DNA from 2 places in the Streptomyces sp. NPDC002911 genome. Region 2 is predicted to be linked to the other one. Evidence: predicted binding sites of a transcription regulator. Region 2 holds the regulator's gene; the other holds the start of a gene.

Region 1 (3,411 bases), on a different contig from region 2:
GTGCGTGCGGCGCAGCCGGGTCGCGGTTGCCAGCTCCCGGGCGGGGTCGTGGTCGCGCAGCTCGTCCAGGAGCGCCGCGCCCTCCGGGGTACGCAGGGCGGAGAAGGCGGCGAGAGGGTCGGCCGGGTCGGCCTGATCGGCAGGGGGAAGGGCGTTCACGGGTCCATTGTGAGCCAGCCGGGGGACCCGGCGGGCCCGCCGGAGGTGTCGCGGGAGGCGGCCGGTGCCCCGGTGGCAGGATGCGGCGCCATGCAGCTAGTACGACAAAAAGAAAAATCCGCCACGAACCGCCGCAGGGCGGTCTGTGCGGTCCTGGTGGCCCTGCTGGCCGGAGCCGCCGCGTCCGGGTGTGCCGACGGCACGGACGACGGCGCCGGGATGTGGCGGGGGCCGACCCCCGGTCAGCAGGGGTCCGCCGGGCAGCCGGTGGCCGCAGTCCCTCCGGCGGGCCCCGCCGTGGCCGCTGTCAGGGCCGAGCGGCTGGAGCGGGAGCAGGCGGCCCGCGTTGCCGCCGCGAGGAAGTGGGGTCTGGCGAAGGCCCCGCTCCCCGCCCCGTCGCCGCCCGCCGTGAGGCCCCGCATCACCACCCGCGAGGGGTTCGAGGTGGAGGGCGGGGAGTCGCTGCCGCCGGTCTTCACCACCGTGCCCACCAAGAAGCGGATCGTCTTCCTGACGATGGACGACGGGGCGGAGAAGGACCCTGAACTGCTGCGGATGATGACGGAGCTGAAGATCCCGTACAGCGCCTTCCTCAGTGACTACGTGGTGAGTGACGACTACGGCTACTTCAAGGACATGCAGGCCCGGGGCGTCACGCTCAGCAATCACACGCTGAACCACCGCTATCTTCCAGGGCTTTCGGCGGCCGAGCAGCGACGGGAGATCTGCGGCGAGCAGAACAGGATCGAGAAGTACTTCGGGAAGCGGCCCACTCTCTTCAGGCCGCCGTACGGCAACTACAACGGCGACACCCTGCGCGTCGCCAAGTCCTGCGGCATCAAGGCGGTGCCCCTGTGGGCCGCCGAGGCGTTCCCCGACCACATGGAGTGGCGCGAGCGGGACCAGGACCTGCACCCGGGCGACATCATCCTCACCCACTTCCGGGGGCGCGAGGACTGGGAGGGTTCCATGGCCGACATGATCCGCCGCGTCATGAAGACGGTCACGGACAAGGGGTACGCCGTGGCCAGGCTGGAGGACTACGTGTGAGCGGATGCGGTCGGCGCGCGCCCGACTCGCTTCGCCGGAACGACGCGGCGGTCTCCCGCGTTGTCCGCGCGTGCGCCGGTCCCACGACGCCACGCGAGGGTGGTGAATTGGCACTCCGCTTGACCGAGTGCTAATCGCGGCCATAGTCTCAGTGCTGGCACTCCCCCAGGGAGAGTGCCAGCACAACTGCGCGACAGGGCAGGTCCGGCACCCGCGACGACGGATCGGTTCGGTCGCCATCCCACAGACTGTTAAACCCCGTGAGATCTCCGAAGGGGGAGACCGGATCGTGTCGACCACCAGCTCCAAGGTTGCGATCAAGCCGCTCGAGGACCGCATTGTGGTCCAGCCGCTCGACGCCGAGCAGACCACGGCTTCCGGCCTGGTCATTCCGGACACCGCCAAGGAGAAGCCCCAGGAGGGCGTCGTCCTGGCCGTGGGCCCGGGCCGCTTCGAGAACGGCGAGCGGCTTCCGCTCGACGTCAAGACCGGCGATGTCGTTCTGTACAGCAAGTACGGCGGCACCGAGGTGAAGTACAACGGCGAGGAGTACCTCGTCCTCTCGGCGCGCGACGTTCTCGCGATCGTCGAGAAGTAATTCACCCACGTTTGCTTCTGTTCTGCGCCCCTGGCCCCCTGCGAAATAACTAGCCGGGTGGCGAGGGGCGCAGTTCGTTTGAGAGGACAGCTCAGCCCATGGCGAAGATCCTGAAGTTCGACGAGGACGCCCGTCGCGCCCTTGAGCGCGGCGTCAACAAGCTTGCCGACACGGTGAAGGTGACGATCGGCCCGAAGGGCCGCAACGTCGTCATCGACAAGAAGTTCGGTGCTCCCACCATCACCAACGACGGTGTCACCATCGCGCGCGAGGTCGAGCTCGACGACCCGTACGAGAACCTCGGTGCCCAGCTGGTGAAGGAGGTGGCGACCAAGACCAACGACGTAGCGGGTGACGGCACCACCACCGCCACCGTGCTCGCCCAGGCCCTCGTCCGCGAAGGCCTGCGCAACGTAGCCGCGGGCGCGTCCCCGGCCGCCCTGAAGAAGGGCATCGACGCCGCCGTGAAGGCCGTGTCCGAGGAGCTCCTCGCGACCGCGCGCCCGATCGACGACAAGGCCGACATCGCCGCCGTGGCCGCGCTCTCCGCGCAGGACCCGCAGGTCGGCGAGCTCATCGCGGACGCGATGGACAAGGTCGGCAAGGACGGTGTCATCACCGTCGAGGAGTCCAACACCTTCGGTCTGGACCTCGAGTTCACCGAGGGCATGGCCTTCGACAAGGGTTACCTGTCCCCGTACATGGTGACCGACCAGGAGCGTATGGAGGCCGTCCTCGACGACCCGTACATCCTGATCCACCAGGGCAAGATCGGCTCCATCCAGGAGCTGCTCCCGCTGCTGGAGAAGGTCATCCAGGCCGGCGCCTCCAAGCCGCTCCTGATCATCGCCGAGGACGTCGAGGGCGAGGCGCTCTCCACCCTCGTCGTCAACAAGATCCGTGGCACCTTCAACGCCGTCGCGGTGAAGGCCCCGGGCTTCGGCGACCGCCGCAAGGCCATGCTCGGCGACATCGCCACCCTCACCGGCGCGACCGTCATCGCCGAGGAGGTCGGCCTCAAGCTCGACCAGGCCGGTCTGGACGTGCTGGGCACGGCCCGCCGTGTCACCGTCTCCAAGGACGACACGACCATCGTCGACGGCGGCGGCGACTCCGCCGACGTCAAGGGCCGGGTCAACCAGATCAAGGCCGAGATCGAGTCCACGGACTCCGACTGGGACCGCGAGAAGCTCCAGGAGCGCCTCGCGAAGCTGGCCGGCGGCGTGTGCGTGATCCGTGTCGGTGCCGCCACCGAGGTGGAGCTCAAGGAGAAGAAGCACCGTCTGGAGGACGCCATCTCCGCGACCCGCGCCGCGGTCGAGGAGGGCATCGTCTCCGGTGGTGGCTCCGCTCTGGTCCACGCCGTCAAGGTCCTCGAGGGCAACCTCGACAAGACCGGCGACGAGGCCACGGGTGTCGCGGTCGTGCGCCGCGCCGCCGTCGAGCCGCTCCGTTGGATCGCGGAGAACGCGGGCCTCGAGGGCTACGTCATCACCTCGAAGGTCTCCGAGCTCGACAAGGGTCAGGGCTTCAACGCCTCGACCGGTGAGTACGGCGACCTGGTGAAGGCCGGCGTCATCGACCCGGTCAAGGTCACCCGCTCC
Region 2 (3,411 bases):
CGTACCAGGCGCCCTCGCCGGCGAGCTGGTGGCGGTAGACCTCGACCGCACTGGGGTCGGCGACCAGCGGCTGCGGCATGAAGAGGTTGACGCCGAAGCACCCGCCGGTCAACCTCCGCAGCTGCTCGACCTCGTTGTACATCCCGTCCGCGGTCTTGTAACCGGCGGCGAGGAAACCGATGCCTCCGGCCTCGGTGACGGCTGCGGCCAGCTCCGGGCGGGAGACACCACCCGCCATCGGGGCCTGCACGATCGGATACCGGCAGAGATCGGTCAGCGCCAAGGACATGACGGCATCGTGCCACGTCCGGCGGATCGTGCCGAATCGGCCCTATATACAGCGGACCGGCCGCCGCATATACAGCGGACCGGCCGCCGCACACACCGCACCGCCCGCCGGTGCGGGACCGGCGGACGGTGCGGTGACACGGCTCAGCGGCCGTTGAAGGCGTCCTTCAGGCGGGAGAACAGCCCCTGCTGCCCTGGCTGGAACTGACCGGTGGGCCGCTCCTCGCCGCGCAGCTTGGACAGCTCCCGCAGGAGGCGCTCCTGTTCGGGGTCCATCTTCGTCGGGGTCAGGACCTCGACGTGCACGATCAGGTCCCCGCGCCCGCCACCGCGCAGGTGCGTGATGCCCCGCCCGTGCAGCGGGACCGACTGACCGGACTGGGTGCCCGGCCTGATGTCGATCTCCTCCAGACCGTCGAGCGTCTCGAGCGGCACCTGCGTACCGAGCGCAGCGGCCGTCATCGGAATGGTGACCGTGCAGTGCAGGTCGTCTCCCCGCCGTTGGAACACGGCGTGGGAGAGCTCGTGGATCTCGACGTACAGGTCGCCGGCGGGGCCGCCGCCGGGGCCGACCTCACCCTCGCCCGCGAGCTGGATCCGGGTGCCGTTGTCGACACCGGCGGGGATCTTCACGGTGAGGGTGCGCCGCGAGCGGATACGGCCGTCACCGGCGCACTCGGGGCACGGCGTCGGGACGACCGTGCCGAAGCCCTGACACTGCGGGCAGGGCCGTGAGGTCATGACCTGGCCGAGGAAGGACCTGGTGACCTGGGAGACCTCGCCACGGCCGCGGCACATGTCACAGGTCTGCGCGGAGGTGCCGGGTGCGGCGCCCTCGCCACTGCAGGTCGTACAGACGACCGCCGTGTCGACCTGGATGTCCTTGGTCGTACCGAAGGCCGCCTCGTTGAGGTCGATCTCCAGCCGGATCATCGCGTCCTGGCCGCGCCGTGTCCGCGAACGGGGCCCGCGCTGGGCGGCGTTGCCGAAGAACGCGTCCATGATGTCGCTGAAGTTGCCGAAGCCGCCGGCTCCGAACCCTCCCGCTCCACCGCCGCCGCCAGAGGCGGACAGCGGGTCACCGCCGAGGTCGTAGACCTGCTTCTTCTGCGGGTCCGACAACACCTCGTAAGCGGCGTTGATCTCCTTGAACCGCTCCTGGGTCTTCGGATCCGGGTTGACATCCGGGTGCAGCTCGCGAGCGAGCCGACGGAATGCCTTCTTGATCTCGTCCTGAGATGCGTCGCGGCGCACGCCGAGTACGGCGTAGTAGTCCGTGGCCACTTACGAATCCGCCAGGATCTGTCCGACGTAACGTGCCACTGCGCGTACCGCTCCCATCGTTCCGGGGTAGTCCATGCGGGTCGGTCCGACCACGCCGAGTTTGGCGACTGCCTCGTCGCCCGAACCGTAGCCGACCGCGACGACGGACGTGGAGTTGAGGCCCTCATGGGCGTTCTCGTGCCCGATCCGTACGGTCATGCCTGAATCCGTTGCCTCACCGAGCAGCTTCAGCAGCACGACCTGCTCCTCCAATGCCTCCAGCACCGGCCGGATCATCACAGGGAAATCGTGCCCGAAGCGGGTGAGATTGGAGGTGCCGCCGATGATCAGCCGCTCCTCCGTTTCTTCGACCAGAGTTTCGAGAAGAACGGAGAGCACCGTGGATACGGTTCCCCGGTCCTCGTTTTCGAAGGCCTCAGGCAGGTCCTGCACCAGCCGGGGGACGTCCGCGAAGCGTCGTCCGACGACCCGGCTGTTGAGCCGGGCCCGCAGATCGGCCAGTGACGTGTCACCGAACGGTGCAGGGCAATCGATCATACGCTGTTCGACCCGGCCCGTGTCCGTGATCAGTACCAGCATCAGCCGAGCCGGAGCCAGCGACAGCAGCTCCACGTGCCGGACCGTCGACCGGGTCAGCGAGGGGTACTGCACGACGGCGACCTGCCTGGTCAGCTGCGCGAGCAGCCGGACCGTGCGGCCCACGACGTCGTCGAGGTCGACCGCGCCGTCGAGAAAATTCTGAATGGCCCGGCGCTCCGGCGACGACAGGGGTTTGACGCCCGCGAGCTTGTCGACAAAGAGACGGTAGCCCTTGTCCGTCGGAATACGGCCCGCACTCGTGTGCGGCTGGGCGATGAAGCCCTCGTCCTCCAGCACCGCCATGTCGTTGCGGACAGTCGCCGGGGAGACCCCGAGCCTGTGCCGCTCCGTGAGCGCCTTGGAGCCGACGGGCTCCTCGGTGCCGACGTAGTCCTGGACGATGGCGCGCAGCACTTCGAGTCTGCGTTCACTGAGCACCGCGCACACCTCCAGCTGTGGTTCTCCGGTGTCTACCTGGCACTCTGTGCGTTCGAGTGCCAGCAGTCCCCCTGGTCAGTGTACGGGGGCGGGGTGGGCCCGGGGCAAGGGCGGCCGGCCACGCCGTCACGGGACTGCGCAGGTCGTTGCCGATAGCGTCGCCCTATGGACGTCTCTTGGGAAGAGCTCGGCTGGGAGCGGTTGGGCAACGGTACGGGGCGGCGGCGCCTTCCCGTCTGGGACGCGACCGCCGCGCTGGTGGCCGGAGCGGAGGGCGTGCTGCTCTACGACACCGGTTCGACGCTCCGGGAGGGCGTCGAGCTGCGGACCCAGGCGGAGGCGATGCTGGGCCGGAGGGTGACGCATATCGCACTGAGCCATCCGCACTTCGACCACGTTCTGGGCACCGCCGCCTTCTCCGGGGCGGAGGTCTACGGGGCGGTCGGCACGGCGGATCTGCTGCGGCGGGGCGCCGAGGAGCTGCGCGCGGACGCGCTGCGGCACGGGATGAGTGAGGCGGACGCCACGGCGGCCACGGACGCCCTGGTGGCCCCGCGACATCAGGTCAGCGGCGAGTGGACGCTCGACCTCGGCGGCGGGTTCCAGGTGCTGCTGGCCAATGTGGGCCCCGGTCACAGCGGCCACGACCTCGTGGTACTCGTGCCGGGCTCCCCCGTCGTGGTGCTCTGCGGCGATCTGGTCGAGGAGTCCGGCGAACCGCAGGCGGGCCGGGATGCGGTCCCCTCGCGCTGGCCGGCCGCGCTGGACCGGCTGCTGGAGCTGGGCGGCGAGGACGCGCTGTACGTGCCGGGCCACGGCGCG

The links. The regulator HrcA, encoded in region 2, represses chaperone genes, less so after heat shock. The targets are predictions, from matches to a motif close to TTNGCACTCNGNNNNNCNGAGTGCNAA.
Region 1: groES (co-chaperone GroES) is a predicted target of HrcA. The motif match lies at 1,317-1,343, and genes of this name have one in related genera.

What each region holds. Positions count from the first base shown of each region.
Region 1 covers NZ_JBSFUO010000022.1:34,832-38,242, forward strand. Annotated here, with positions in the region: gene ACWD04_RS26230 (THUMP-like domain-containing protein) at 1-159, opposite strand, end outside; gene ACWD04_RS26235 (polysaccharide deacetylase family protein) at 250-1,209, shown strand; gene groES (co-chaperone GroES) at 1,499-1,807, shown strand; gene groL (chaperonin GroEL) at 1,906-3,411, shown strand, end outside.
Region 2 covers NZ_JBSFUO010000002.1:66,214-69,624, forward strand. Annotated here, with positions in the region: gene ACWD04_RS03275 (nitronate monooxygenase) at 1-289, opposite strand, end outside; gene dnaJ (molecular chaperone DnaJ) at 433-1,572, opposite strand; gene hrcA (heat-inducible transcriptional repressor HrcA) at 1,573-2,589, opposite strand; gene ACWD04_RS03290 (MBL fold metallo-hydrolase) at 2,755-3,411, shown strand, end outside.